Regions from separate parts of the Fischerella sp. genome, predicted to be linked through region 1. Evidence: predicted binding sites of a transcription regulator. Region 1 holds the regulator's gene; the other holds the start of a gene.
What was found. Region 1 encodes NtcA, which controls nitrogen genes in cyanobacteria. Its sites were predicted from a motif close to TNTGTANNNNNNNNTACANA; they were not measured.
Positions count from the first base shown of each region.

Region 2: HXY43_RS16335 (Glu/Leu/Phe/Val dehydrogenase) is a predicted target of NtcA. The motif match lies at 2,819-2,838, and genes of this name have one in related genera.

Region 1 covers NZ_JACAEU010000115.1:71,843-79,410, reverse strand. The annotation lists gene fabI (enoyl-ACP reductase FabI) at 112-888, opposite strand; gene ntcA (global nitrogen regulator NtcA) at 1,537-2,208, shown strand; gene HXY43_RS15690 (DUF3084 domain-containing protein) at 2,468-3,961, shown strand; gene HXY43_RS15685 (pre-16S rRNA-processing nuclease YqgF) at 4,111-4,554, shown strand; gene HXY43_RS15680 (DUF3146 family protein) at 4,619-4,882, opposite strand; gene HXY43_RS15675 (hypothetical protein) at 5,173-5,349, opposite strand; gene HXY43_RS15670 (DUF1269 domain-containing protein) at 5,524-5,865, shown strand; tRNA gene HXY43_RS15665 (tRNA-Gly) at 5,961-6,032, shown strand; gene HXY43_RS15660 (hypothetical protein) at 6,003-6,173, shown strand; gene HXY43_RS15655 (hypothetical protein) at 6,443-6,850, shown strand; gene HXY43_RS15650 (glutamate-5-semialdehyde dehydrogenase) at 6,855-7,568, shown strand, end outside.
Region 2 covers NZ_JACAEU010000120.1:2,543-10,110, reverse strand. The annotation lists gene HXY43_RS16350 (mercuric reductase) at 1-264, shown strand, start outside; partial or broken gene HXY43_RS26965 (Uma2 family endonuclease) at 468-710, opposite strand; gene HXY43_RS16340 (hypothetical protein) at 1,116-1,268, opposite strand; gene HXY43_RS16335 (Glu/Leu/Phe/Val dehydrogenase) at 1,447-2,736, opposite strand; gene HXY43_RS16330 (carotenoid oxygenase family protein) at 3,214-4,725, opposite strand; gene HXY43_RS16325 (folate/biopterin family MFS transporter) at 4,846-6,288, opposite strand; gene HXY43_RS16320 (beta-ketoacyl-ACP synthase) at 6,511-7,568, opposite strand, start outside.

The DNA.
Region 1 (7,568 bases):
GTATTGGGGATTGGGTATTGGGTATTGGGGTTTAGGGATGGAGTATTGGGTAGTGGGTATTGAAAATAATTTCCTAGTCCCTAGTCCCCAGTCCCTAATCCCCAGTCCCCCTTACATTCCCATGATTTCATATCCTGAGTCTACATACAGGACTTGCCCTGTAATTCCGCTTGCCAAGTCGCTACACAAGAAAGCTGCTGCGTTACCCACCTCTGTTTGAGTCACAGTACGTCGCAAAGGAGCTACTTTCTCCACATGATGAATCATATCTAGAATACCTCCAACGGCACTTGAAGCTAAAGTGCGGATCGGCCCTGCGGAAATGGCATTCACCCGGATATTTGAGGGGCCTAGTTCCGCAGCCAGGTAACGTACGCTAGCCTCCAGCCCAGCTTTGGCAACTCCCATGACGTTATAGTTGGGAATTGCTCTGACAGCACCCAAATAAGTGAGAGTGACTATGCTTGCTCCTTGTGTCATCAAAGGTTTAGCTGCACCCGCCAGCTGCGCCAAGGAGTAAGTGCTGACTTCTAAAGCTGTATGGAAACCCTCACGGGAGGTTTGGCTAAAGTCCCCACTCAGATCGTCTTTGTTGGCAAAAGCAAGGCAATGGATGAGGATGTCTAACTTGCCCCACTTATCGCGGATTGTCTCAAAAGCAGACTTAACCTGCTCGTCATTTTGGACGTTACAGGGCAGAAACAGGCTAGGGTTGAGGGGTTCTACCAGTTCTGCGACCTTTTTCTCCATTTTGCCTTTTTCATCTGGTAAATAGGTAATGCCGAGGTTAGCACCGGCTTTGTGCAGTTGTTGGGCAATACCCCAGGCAATCGAGCGGTTATTAGCAATGCCAGTAACCAAGGCATTTTTTCCAGTTAAATCCAGCATATAAATTGTTAGTGCGATGTTTCATTAGGAGCATACTAGAATCTGAGTCTAGTTTGTCTTTGTTTTGGACACGATTTACAAATTTGACACTTTCAACTTGAGAAGAGGTGAGGTTATAAAAGATTAAGACCTTTACTGGTTATGGTAAACAACCTCAAGATACTCGGCAAAACCCATTGTGCTTACTTTTCTTACCTATATTCCAGCAACTGTTGCAATGAGAGTTTTATAAAAATCTGTCACAAGTTTGGTATAAACTACATTTAATTATTTTTTTAAAAAATATATTAGGATGCACAAATTCACCTAAGCCTGCTTTGTGCTTCTTGGTTGATATGCTCACATGATGTTTTATGATTATTGACAAGGCTGTTTGCTGCCACAAAATCTGCACTAAAACTTTAAGAGAATCTCAATGAATCTTTCTTTTTTCTTAAAAAACTTATTGTCTACAATTTTGAAAGTACCTAATACAAAGTACTAGATCCCAGTAGGATAAATTTTGTATCATGTTGGACAAACATTTAAGAGGCAAAGAGGTTAAGTATAGGAAAGAACAGAAAGGTTAACAATGTTTTCTTGATTTTTCGGGTGTATTCTTAGGTAATCTATATTTAGTTTTTTCCGGCATTGGGTAGGGGAAGGGAGATGATCGTGACACAAGATAAAGCCCTAGCAAATGTTTTTCGTCAGATGGCGACTGGAGCGTTTCCGCCAGTTGTGGAAACGTTTGAACGCAACAAAACGATCTTTTTCCCCGGCGATCCTGCAGAACGAGTTTATTTTCTTTTAAAAGGTGCAGTGAAACTATCCAGGGTGTACGAGGCAGGAGAAGAAATTACCGTAGCGCTACTGCGGGAAAATAGCGTTTTTGGGGTTTTGTCCCTACTAACGGGAAACAAGTCCGATCGCTTTTATCATGCAGTTGCTTTTACACCTGTAGAATTGTTATCAGCTCCAATTGAACAGGTGGAACAAGCACTCAAAGACAACCCAGAATTGTCGATGTTAATGTTGCGAGGCTTGTCTTCGCGGATTCTCCAGACAGAGATGATGATTGAAACACTTGCTCACCGTGATATGGGTTCGAGGTTGATCAGTTTTCTATTAATTCTCTGTCGGGATTTTGGTGTTCCTTGTGCAGATGGAATCACAATTGACCTCAAGCTATCTCATCAGGCGATCGCTGAAGCAATTGGTTCTACTCGCGTCACCGTCACCAGGTTACTAGGCGATTTGCGCGAAAAGAAGTTGATTTCCATACACAAGAAAAAAATCACTGTTCATAAGCCTGTTACCTTAAGTCGGCAATTCACTTAAAAGCACTTGGGGATTGGGGATTAGGGACTAGGGACTAGGGATTGGGCATTGGGAATAGGTGAAAATGATGAATGCTGAATGCTGAAAATTTCATAATTCATAATTCATAATTCATAATTTTTATGCCCCTTGCCCCTTGCCCCTTGCCCTGATAAATTAACTTTTTCCCGACTTCTGCAAGAAGTCTTCCGATCCCCCACACAAAACGCCTGAAAGTAGTAGGCTGTATCTGGAAGGATTTCTTCGGTAAATATTAAAGATGGCCACCGGGTACATCCTCATCATTGCAATTTTAATTTTAGGAGGCGTTATTGCCACCGTGGGCGATCGCATAGGCACGCGGGTTGGCAAGAAACGGCTCTCACTATTTAACCTACGACCAAAAAACACGGCTGTATTAGTAACGATTTTGACAGGATTGGGCATTTCAGCATCAACCCTGGGAATTTTATTTTTAGCCGATGAAGGCTTGCGTAAAGGCGTATTTGAACTAGAGGACATTCAAAAAGACCTTAGGCGTAAGCGCGTACAGTTAGAGAATACAACTCAACAACTTGATACAACAAAACAAGAGTTAGACCAAGCCAGAAAAGAACAAACAAAAGCTCAACAAGACTTGCAGGAAATTAATAAATCCTTACAAGCCGCTAATGCCAAGCAACAGCAAACACAAACCCAACTCAACCGCACTATTGACCAAAAAGCGCGAACCCAAGCCCAACTCCAACGTACCCAAAAACAGCTAGATCAAGTAGCAACTCAGTACCAGCAAGCTATGGCTCAGTTGCAAAACGTTTATCAAGAGAGAAACAAGCAACTAGCCGAAATTAAAGGACTCCGGGCAGAACGCCAAAGACTTTACGAAGAAGCTAAACAAGCAATTGCCGAAGCCCAAGCGGCCATTGACAAACGCGATCGCGAACTTGCCAAGCGCCAGGAAGCTATTGAACAGCGCGATTTCAAAATCGCCGACCTGGATCGCCTGATGCAACAGCGCAATGTTGAAATCGCAGCGCGAGAGCAAATAATTGCCCAACGAGAAACTCGCCTGAAAGAATTAGAAAAACAACAGAATTATCTCGAACAGGAAGTCGCAAGGCTGGAGAAATATTACCAATCTTTTCGTGACTTACGCCTGGGGAAACTAGCATTAGCCCGCGGTCAAGTTCTTGCTGGTGGTGTAGTTCGCGTCCAACAGCCTTCTGCTGCTCGTCAGGCAGTTATCCAGTTATTGCAAGAAGCCAACAAAAGTGCCAGCATCGAATTAACCGAGCCTGGGATCAATCCTCCCCCAAATGTGCAGGTACTGCGTGTTACCGAGGAACAAATTGAGCAATTAAGCAAGCAAATTAAAGACGGTCGAGAATATGTAGTGCGAATTTTCTGTGCAGGCAATTATGTGAGAGGGGAAAAGCCGATAGAATTTTTCGCCGATGCATCACTAAATCAAGTCGTTTTTTCGGGAGGTGAAGTGCTGGCTGCAACTACGGCCGATCCCAAAAACATGACATCTTATCAACTGCGACAGCGGTTAGAATTGTTAATTTCTGCCTCGCAATTTCGTGCGCGCAATGCTGGAATTTTAGAAGATATTCAAATAGATGGTACCTTTATCCGCTTTATTGCTCAGTTACGGCAATCAGACCAACGACTAGATATCAAAGCAATTGCAGCACAAGACACTTATACTGCTGGGCCATTAAAAGTTAGATTGCTAGCAATTCAAAATGGACAAGTGATTTTTAGTACTTAAAATAGTGAAGATATTGTTAGTAGTTAGTAGTTAATAGTTAGTAGTTGATTACTACCTACTATCCACTAACCACTATCTACTATCCACTAACCACTAACCACTAACCACTAACAATTCCTAATATTAGAAACGTTTAATATTACTTTGATATGAATACTAGTGAATTTACACCAACTCAACCAGTGATTTTGGGCTTCGATCCGGGTAAAGATAAGTGTGGTCTAGCGGTCATGGGACTAGACCGAAAACTGCATTACCACGAGGTTGTACCATCAGGTGAAGCGATCGCCACTATTAAAACACTGCGGCAAAAATTTCCTATCTCCTTGATGGTCATGGGGGATCAAACCACAGCCAAGCGCTGGAAACAGCAATTGCAACAAGAACTATCAGATCAGTTGAATATCATGTTGGTCGATGAACGCTACACCAGCTTAGAAGCACGCGATCGCTATTGGCAAATGTACCCCCCCAAAGGAATCATGAAACTTTTACCACAAGGTATGCGAACACCTCCACGACCAATAGATGACATTGTTGCTATTCTTCTGATTGAAAGATATCTCAATCGCCTTACAGAATCAGCAAAATGAATGATGAATTATGAATTATGAATTATGAAATTTTTTTATCATTCATAATTCATAATTCATAATTTTATAGTTCCGCGCGAATTGTAAAAGCATAGTCTCCTCCTGGCTCGAGCTGGTAATCTCGTTGCTCCAAAAAGCGACCAAGGGGTTCTTTAATTAAGGCACGACCTTGAGATGGTTTCACAGACAACTCTCCCCGGCGAAAGTGCCATTGGAATTGCCACTCAAAATCTCCTGCTCTTACTTCACCTTCAAGTAAGCCGTATTGCCAGGATTGACGGATAATCCGGACATGGGCAGTAGTTTGTGGTAAACGTTTAGCACTCACGTTGCTTGATGTCAAAATGGATAAAAGCTAACCAGTTATAGCTTTACATTTACCCAAAATACATCAAATACACCTATGGAAGTAATTGAAATTTCTAACTTAATTGGGTTGAAAATCAATTTCTCTACAGAAGCGCCTAATAGCAATAAATATGGCTCATTCGAGTGCAATTAATTTGATCCTGCTTGCACATCAGATGAGCCGAACCTTTGTCTTGGTTATATTTGATTTCAACTGAAAATAGCCTTGGCAAGCGAACTAGAGCTTGCTTGTTGGCAAACCATAACATCTTACCAAGAGTTACTGCCAGCCGATTCTCCCTCGAAAGGTTGAACTCCTATATTGGGATACTCATCGTCATTTGGACCAAAAATTCTGATTGCAGCTTCGGCAACATAACGGATAATCTTAAGCGGCAAAGTCACAAGATAATAGACAAAATTTCGTGCTTGCTTGAGCGTAAACATAGTTTTTTCTCCAATTTTCCTGCTAAAAAGTTTTATTTTTCAGGCTGTTGCTTCTCATGTCATTATGAGTATTAAGATGACTACATGAGGTGTTTAACTAAGACCAATATCGAACTCATACTAATGATTAGCCTCGTCTCTATTTTCAAGTTATGAAAACAATGTGAGGAATTTGTGAGGAAAGACGAGTCTGCAATTTTATTCGGTCTAATATTTTTCAATCCATTACTGGGTTGGGCAGTAGGTACTGCTGCTGGTGCGATTTCAGGATTGGTAGCAGATATCGGGATTGATGACAATTTCATTAAAGAAATTGGCAATTCCCTAGAACCTGGAACTTCGGCTCTGTTCGTCTTGGTTCGGAAGGTCACTCCAGACAAAGTCCTGGAAGACCTCAGCCGCTTTGGAGGTAAAGTTCTGCGAACTTCGTTATCGAAAGAGGATGAGGCAAAGTTGCAAGAGGCTTTGAATCAAGGATCAAAAATTGCAAGCGTCGAAAATAATCCCACAGTTTGAACTTAAAGTTTGGGAAAGGGGTAGCAACAAATAATTTCTAGTTACCCCTTGACAAACACTGATACATCTGACATATTTGTATGTATGCGAGATTTGCGGGTATAGCTCAGTGGTAGAGCGTCACCTTGCCAAGGTGAATGTCGCGCGTTCGAATCGCGTTACCCGCTTCTGGATTTAATCCCCTTCGCTTAGGAGAAAGTCCCCGCCGTGTACGTGACGATTTACGGAGCGGTTTGTGGAGTACTATACGGAAGCATTACAGGGAGTGTAATGGTGAGGTGATTGCAGCGATCGCCGTAGACATCTGAAGAATTTAAACATTCCCAAGTCTAGCAAACAAGATTTGTGTAGGATGAACTACACTTGATTAAGAGAGACTTGTGTAAATGGCTTGATTGTCAGGTGCAAACCTTTTTTACCACTGAATGGAACCAAAATACATTCAGTGTGCAAGAAAAACACAAACTGGCTGAATTGTTATAAAAAAGCTTAAAGGAGAGTATCTAGCCTCAAGAACCTTGATCAGGAAATGATATTCTCTTGCTGTTGAACACACGCTCAAGTTACAAGACCGCTTGTGCAATCCCAAAAACCAGAAAAACTTGACTTCAATAGCGAATATCCCTGTCCCTGCCGTCGTCGGGGCCGGTTAATTCCGATTACCTTAACAGAAGCGTTTGGATGCGATCGCTGTCAGCAAATATTTGTGGCCGAAGAAAATGGTTATGTGCTAGAGCAGCTTTCCACTACTTATCCTTACAAACGTGCTTGGCGCTGGACAGGTTCTAGCTGGCAAGTTGTCCATCCACGCTTAGGAGAAAGCTATCTACCAGTAGCACTTGGCATTATTTTCGTGCTAGTGATTATATGGTTGCCATTAGCGCTACGCTTAGCAAGTGGTTCGAGCATAATTGCTTGGGCAATGGTAGCGGTGCTACTGGCGATTCTACCCGCACTGATGGTCTGGCTTACCTACAGACGTTAAGTAAATGACAGTGGATGCTTTTGATGATATCCCCGGAGCAATTGCTAGCGCCAAACGCGCCTATGGTGCTTCCTTAAAATTGGGAATGACCAAGGGTGCAGATCGCAGCCGTGCCGTTTTGGCAATGGCAGAAGCGCTACAACGCTCTTTTGACGACATTTTAGAAGCTAATACTTTAGATCTAGAAGCTAGTCGGGAAATGGCAGTACCAGATTTGATTCTGGACTGGCTGAAGCTGACACCAAAACGACTAGAAGCGACTTTAGAAATTTTGCAACGCTTAGGGGAATTATCAGATCCGCTGCGGCGCGTGCGTAGTGCTGACTACCAACTAGAAGATTCTCAGACTTATACGCAGTTAATGCCTTTGGGTGTAATTGCGTTTATCTACGAAGCGTTTCCTGAATTAGCTGCGATCGCCGCAGGTTTATGTATTAAAACAGGCAACACTCTGATTCTCAAAGGTGGTACAGAAGCTAGCCATTCTAACGCAGCGATCGCTGATGCATTGCAAAATGGTATTGCTGATGCTGGTCTACCACTTGGCTGTATAGAATTGATCCAAACAGAACATGGTGCTTCTATTCGCGATTTAGTCAGCCAAGACCAATATCTGAACTTAGTCATTCCCTACGGACGTTCTAGCTTGGTACAGCAGGTAGTGCGGCAGTCTACAGCGCCCGTATTAAGATCAGCGATGGGGAATTGTTATCTTTAC
Region 2 (7,568 bases), on a different contig from region 1:
GAGGAAGGCTTTGTCAAAATCCTCCACAAAAAAGGATCTGATGAAATTCTCGGTGCAACTATCGTTGCTAGTCATTCGGGTGAAATGATTTCAGAAGTCACCACAGCAATAGTTAATAAAATTGGTTTGAGCAAGCTGAGTAGCGTCATTCATCCTTATCCGACGCAAGCGGAAGGTATTAAAAAGGCGGCGGATGCCTATCGGCGGACATTGTTGACACCGAATACCAAGCGCTTCTTGGGATTGCTGACAAAATTGTCTTGAGTCAAATGATTTTTACCTTTATGTCTTAGTACAACATTGCATAAGTTGATAGCGAAATTTTTGCACCAAGACTCTGCGCCCCTCTGCGCTTACTCTGCGCCCCTCTGCGTTTCAAATTGCTACTCTTTTACGCAAATCGGAACTTCAACTTTAATTTTGTACAATTCCAAGGGCTGCGATCGCACCTCAATGTCCTAATACACTCAGCGAGGCAGAATATCATCTAAGCGAAGTTGAAGACGGGGCAAAAGCGGTGAGTTAATTGATTGATTTAATCGATATTGTTGTTGAATATAGGTGTCTTCAACGAGTTGACAGACGGTAAAGGTTGGTTGTTTGGGTTTACCAATAAATGCTACACCGCCCAATCCTCGATAATCCACAATCCAATATTCAGGAATGCCTAAAAGCGCATATTCTTCAACCTTCCGAGCATAGTCAGTTTCCCCCAGTGCCCCCAATGTCAAGAGCGTTGCTTTAAGCGCTGCTTTTAAACCTGTAACACCCCTGATATTCATACCCTCGTAAAGGCGATCGCACCCTTGATGTTCATACTTTTGTAAAGGCGATCGCACTTGTGATGATGAGGTTGATGTGGGCGATCGCACTCTGAGCAATTGTGTCAAATAAGCGATCGCATTTCTCAAATGGGTTAATGAGGTGCGTAGGCGTAGCCCGTCGTAGACATCGCCTCCGGAAACTGCGCTTGGCGCGATCGCACTTCGTTGCACACTCTTTGCTGACACAAGTATTCCACTAAATTCTTAACTGATACCTTAACTGATATATCTGGTCTGGTGCAAATAGGGGAAACGTTGCAGACTGGAATTAGTTTTGAATCAGGGGAGCAATTACAGTAGTGCGATCGCACTTTTGATGATGGGGTTGATTTGGGCGGTTGCACTACAATTTTTAGCCAAAGCTAAGTTCCCAATTTCCCAACTGCGATCGCACTGTTGGTGATGGGGTTGATGTGGGCGATCGCTGGTGCATTCGTAAACCAAAACAAAATAGTTCCCAGAATGCTGGAACTAAGTAGTACGTGATATTGCAAATGATTAAACATATGTAAAACTTAGATTGAACCTCTTGCAAAATCTACTTTTGCAAGAGGTTGAGATAAGGTTAAAGGAGTGTGGAAACCCCAAACTTTAGCAGAAATCTATTGTATTGCCTTCTAGCTCAAGGATACAAACCCCGATCGGTCAGTGCTTGGGCAACACGTCCAACTCCCAGTGTATAGGCTGCCAACCTTAAAGAAATCTGCCGTTTCCTTGAGTGTTGAATCACTTGTTTATATGCCTGCACCATCAAGTGTTCCATTTCACGGTTAACACGTTCTTCATCCCAAAATACGTAAGAAAGACCTTGCACCCATTCCAAATAACTCACCACCACACCGCCAGCGTTCGCCAAGATGTCTGGTAATACCGTTACACCCCGTGCCTCTAACGCTTGGCTTGCTATCAGAGTTACTGGGCCGTTAGCTGCCTCTGCAACTATCTTGGCTTGTACCTGATTGACATTATCTTCTGAGATCTGGTTTTCTAAAGCTGCGGGAATCAACACATCACAAGGTAAAGTTAATAACTCAGCATTGCTAATTGGTACTGCATCAGGGAAACCAACAACACTTCTGCGGTTCTGAGCAGCATAGACTTGCAAAGCTGGGATATCAAGACCAGCTTCAGAATAAACTCCTCCAGCTCCAGTCGAAACAGCTATCACCTTAGCTCCTGCTTGGTGAAACAATAAAGCCGCTGCTCCGCCCACATTCCCGAAACCTTGGATAGCTACTCGCGTTCCCGCTAAGGACTTACCCTCATCTGCCAGCGCCTCTCTGACAACGATCATCACGCCGCGTCCGGTTGCCATTTCCCGTCCTCGGGAGCCACCGATAGAAAGTGGCTTACCAGTTACAACTCCTGGTACGGCATGACCGACATTTACAGAATAGGTGTCCATCATCCAAGCCATTTCACGGGCAGAAGTGCCCATATCTGGTGCTGGGATGTCTATGCTTGGACCAATATCTTTGATTAACTCGCTGGTGTAACGACGGGTGATCCTTTCTAGTTCACCCACACTGTAATGTTTTGGATCTATAGCAATACCTCCCTTTGCACCACCGTAGGGAATACCTAACAACGCACATTTCCAGGTCATCAGCATTGCTAGCGCTGATACCTCTCGCAACGTCACAGCCGGATGGTAACGAGTACCACCTTTGTAGGGACCCAAAACATCGCAATGTTGCACCCGATGTCCTGCTAAAATTTGTATTTCACCATTATCCCTTTTCACGGGAATGGATACCGTGACGACTTTGCGGGGATGGCTGAGTACCTCCAAAATACCTTGATCCAGCTTTAACTCTCGCGCTGCTGCTTCAAGGTAGCTACAGGCCTGATCGAATGGGCAAATATACGCAGGAGAAGGAGCCTCCAGCGGCTGTAGGGATGTTGTAATCATAAAGTTTTCTCCCAATCGCGGCATCTCTGCGAACCGGATTATATATGCCTAGAATAGCCTTTTTTTTTGGGAAAAAACAAATTTTGTAACTTATGTTACAAAAATATTAGATGTAACTTTTTTTGCTAGCCTTAAAGATAGTAATATAGGAAAACCAGAGATACACACAGATGAACACAGATAAAAAAGATACTTAATTATCTGTGTTCATTTCCTATGGTGAATTGCTCTTAAAAAATAAGTCAGCTGTGCTGTAGATACTAATCAGAGCAAATTCCCGCAGCATAGGGTTAAAAATTTTTATGAACTGAGGCAGTGCTCTTTCGTTACGATCGCCTGTGTTGAAAATAAGTTAATTATACAGAGAAGCCACTCGTGTAGACGAGAACAGCAGGTTTGTGGACACGTAGCAGCTTCTAGTAGAGTATCATTTTGCCACAAGGTAGCGATCGCGCACAGAGTAGTCTAATTTCCAAACTATGCTAAAAACACCTCAGAGGTAAAATTCCCATGCAAGCCATAGGGAATGTGATGTTTGAGATGCAGTCGCGCTATTGGTCCTTGATTAAAATTGCGCGCGTCCAAAATGACCACATCTGAGCGATCGCAAGCAGCATCGTAAACCAAAGCCAGCACCCAACCATCATCTTCATTTTGAGAATTAGGATGGGGTACAAACACTGGTTCGCTGGCATAACCTCGGGGTGCAGCACTCCAAAGTTGCCGTTCTCCTGACTCTAAATCAATTTTTAAAAATGCTTGCAAGGGAGCATTACCGCTGGGAGCATGAGCTGCACCTATATAAAAATAACGATAAGGGCGTCCAACTTTTTGGGGATGCACGCTAGGAAATTCACAACACCGACTTTCTAGCAACTTCCGCTGCACAGTTTTTTTCTGAGGATTGAGATGAAAACGCCAGATTTGTCCAGGCTTGAGGGCTTCAAAATCAACTTGTCGGAAATCGCTTTCTGGTTCCACCTCTGGTAATGATTCGTAACAAATAGAGTCAATAATAATTTCGTTGTCTTGCTCAAAAGCATTGACATGATGGAAGACAAAACCAGAGTGAGTTTCAAGAATTTCCACATCCGTTTTTGTCCCTTTATTAAGGGGGGATCTGCGGGGAATGATAATAATCCGAGTCGGTTGATTGGGTTGAAACTTAATACATTCTCCTGCACCCCGCATTCCCAATGCAAAAGGTATGGGATTGAAAGCGACGGGATTTTGAAAGAATATACAGTAGTTGGGGGTAATCGCAAAATCGTGGATGAAAGCAAAATCGGGAACACTATGAGCGTGCTTTCTGACAACTTTACCAGTTGTATCTAGCTCAAAAATAGTAATTGTCGTAGACAGTCCCGGCTTGATAGAAAAGTTTACCAAGCAAGGTTCACCATCATCAAAGTGACTGCTGGGATCGAAGCGTGGATGTGCGCCAAAAGCTTCACCTTCTGAAAGAACACCGTTGAAGTATTCTTTGCCTAAAGTTTCCAGTGTATAAGGATCGAGGCGATGGGGTTCAGCCGCTTCCCAAAGAGCTAGCAGTTTACCACCCCAATAAATAACATTTGTATTGGCAATATTTTTGAGTTTAAAGTCAAAGGCGTTAGCCAACCAACCACCTGGTTTTTGTGTACCAAAGACACCGCGATAAAGAATTTTCCCTGCTTTTTGTTCCTGCAGATACTCAGCAGTGCGAACAAAGCGATTGCGGAAGTGAGCACGACTATTTGAGAATGTGATGCGACTAATCATTCCATCCCCATCAAATGGGTGATGAACTGGTTGTCCATTTACATCCAATAAACCAGGACCATTTCTAAACAGCGTACCGTTGAGTTCGGTTGGAATCTGCCCTTCTATGTCATCTATCCAATAATCGAACTCTTGTTTTAGAGACTTATATCCCCCTTGCCAATCATTACGGTTGTAAGATTTTGCGGAAGCTGTAAAAACTTGTTCTTGAACTTCAAAAGTCTGCATATCAAATTTGGATTTTAAATTTTGGATGAATTAGAGGTTAGTGGAGAGTGGAGAGTGGATAGTGGTTAGTGGTTAGTGGTAAAAACCAACTACTAACTACTACCTACTAACTACTAACCATTACTCAACTGCTTCCGATTCTAGTTCTCGCAGCATCAAATTAGGGATTGTATCGGGTACAAAAGATTCTTCTCGATCGTGTACTGATGCTGGTGGTAAATTCTTTGCTGTCTCGCCTTGAGAGTCAGCAGCAGGTAGCCAGTAAACAAATGGTAATGGTAACAAATTGCTGAGGTTCGTGATAATTACCAAAAGCCAGAGTTTTTCAAAGTTTATTTCGGTGATTCCCAATAAATGCATCAACCCTGCGCCTAACTCGTAGGAAACTAGTCCTGCCAAATTAGTTACTGACATCAATAGGGCAAATAATGTTGCTTCCACTCCCGATGGACATAGCCTTGCTGCTAGTACTAACACTGGCATATAGGCAATTTGTCCCATGACGGAGAGAATCAGGCTGTCGCCCAAACTAAACCAGTGGTCATCAATACCCAAAACACGATTTGTATGAGTCACTAGCAGCAACATCGTCATCCCCAAAGTTGTTGAGAAGATGGTACTCCAAGTAAAGATGACGCGGAAGGGAACAGTTTTGAGAAAGCGTTGGAAGATCCAAATTCCAACTAAGGCGGCTACACTCGTTACCAAACGCACTCGCCCTAAAAATTCTGGTTCAAAGTGTAGTTCGTTCGTAGTGAAGAAGAAAAAGGCTGGTTCAGCAGTTGGCATAGCGAGCCAAATGAAGAGAAAAGCTGTTGGTAGCCAAATTGCTTTTTGAGTAACGGCTTGGCGCAGTTGCCCGAGTTGATGGTTTACTGCTTGAAAGTTGGTGTTATGACTATCGTTAGCATCTTCGCTACTAACGGGAGATTCAGCAATTAACCAAGCTACTGCGGATACAATCAGGGGAAAAGAGGCGGTGATCCAAAATACGGTACGATTGCTGAAATGCTCTAAAAGCAAGCCGCTGAAGTAAGCGGTAATCAAACCGCCAAAGGCTGAAGCACCCCAGCATAGAGATTGCAGAGAACCTGCTTTTGCTTGAGATTCTGCTCTTGCTCGTTCGACAACCAATGAGTCAACTATGACGTCACTGACGGCAACAGATAAGGAACCAAGAGCGATCGCCGCTGTCGCCGCTGTGGGTGTGTGAACTATTGTTGCTAGAGCCACCCAAGAAATTGTTCCCGCTATCCCCGATAAAATCAGGTATGGACGCCGTCGATAGCCCAATATCGGGAAGCCATCGGACATAAAACCAAATAATGGCTTGACAATCCAAGGTAAAGCAACAATCCCCAACAGTGCTGATACCTGGGCTGGATTTAGTCCCAGTTCATCTTTGAGGAAAAAGCTGACGGCTAAACGCGCCAACCCTAAAACACCTTGGACAAAGTAAACGGTGAGAATGGCGATTAATTCGGCGGTTGGTTCGTTGCCGAAAAAAATCTTTTCTTTTACTGAGTCTTTGACCTTGGACAAGCCAGAGGAGGAAACCAGCATTGATAAACAAATTTTAAGTTTTATCGACTTTTATTATCATATCTATTTTCTCAAGATGACGTGCAAATGAAGCATTTACCTGTCAGGGGATGTTGAAATCACAGAGAGTTAAGAGAGCAAAGGTGTAAAAATTAATTAATAAATTCTTAGGGATTTTTTATTTTTTGATCCAGACTTAAGTACTTTCTAAATTCTGCTTTTTCGTCATTTAATTTTTAATTTTTAATTGCCTAAAGCGATCGCCGCATTTTGTCCCCCAAAGCCAAAGCTGAAACCCAGCACCTGCCGAATTTCGGCTTGACGTGCCTCTCTAACTAAATCCAAATCAAACTCAGGTTGCTTTAGCCCTACACATGGCGGTAATATTTGTTGCTGCAATGCCATCAAAGAAAAAGCTACTCCCAAAGCTCCTGATGCACCTAGAGTATGACCTGTAGCTCCTTTGGTAGAACTAACTGGCACACCTTGAGGAAATAAATTCTGTATCAATCGGCTCTCTATACTATCGTTCATCTGCGTAGCCGTACCATGAGCATGAATGTAATCGATATCGCTGGGTCTGAAGCTACTGCGTACCAAACATTGCTCAATCGCTGCGATCGCACTCTTGCCTTGTGGTTCTGGTGCGTTGGGATGATAGGCATCTGCCGTTAACCCAAAGCCAAGTATCTTAGCATACACCTTTGCTTGACGCTGCCTTGCCAATTCTGCTGATTCTAGAACGAATAAAGCCCCCCCTTCTCCCAAAACCAAACCTTCGCGATGCAAATCAAAAGGATATGCCCCAGTTTTTGCCAAAGCACCCATCTGCTGAAAACCAGTTATAGTCAAGGGTGTAATTGCTGCTTCCACAGCACCTGTCAGGACTCGTTGACATTGACCAGATTGGATCAACAATACCGCTTGGGCGATCGCCCAAATACCAGTAGCACATGCCGCCATTGGCGCTAAAACTACCCCAGTCGCACCAATTTGTCGTGCAGCTGCGATCGCATTCATGTGGGGCAGGGTGTCTAGCCAAGAGGAGTGGGCATTGGGCATTGGGAATTGGGCATTGGGAATTGGGAATTGGGCATTGGGAATTGGGCATTGGGAATTGGTTTTCTTACCATTGCCCATTGCCCCTTGCCCCTTGCCCCTTGCCCCTTTGCCGTCGTACATCTGCCTCGCCATCTCCTCCCACGCCGCTTGATGGCTGCGACTCGAACCGATGGAAATACCGCAGTCTTCCAAAGGAGGAATTAATCCGGCGTCTTGTAAAGCAGAAGCAACCAGCAATT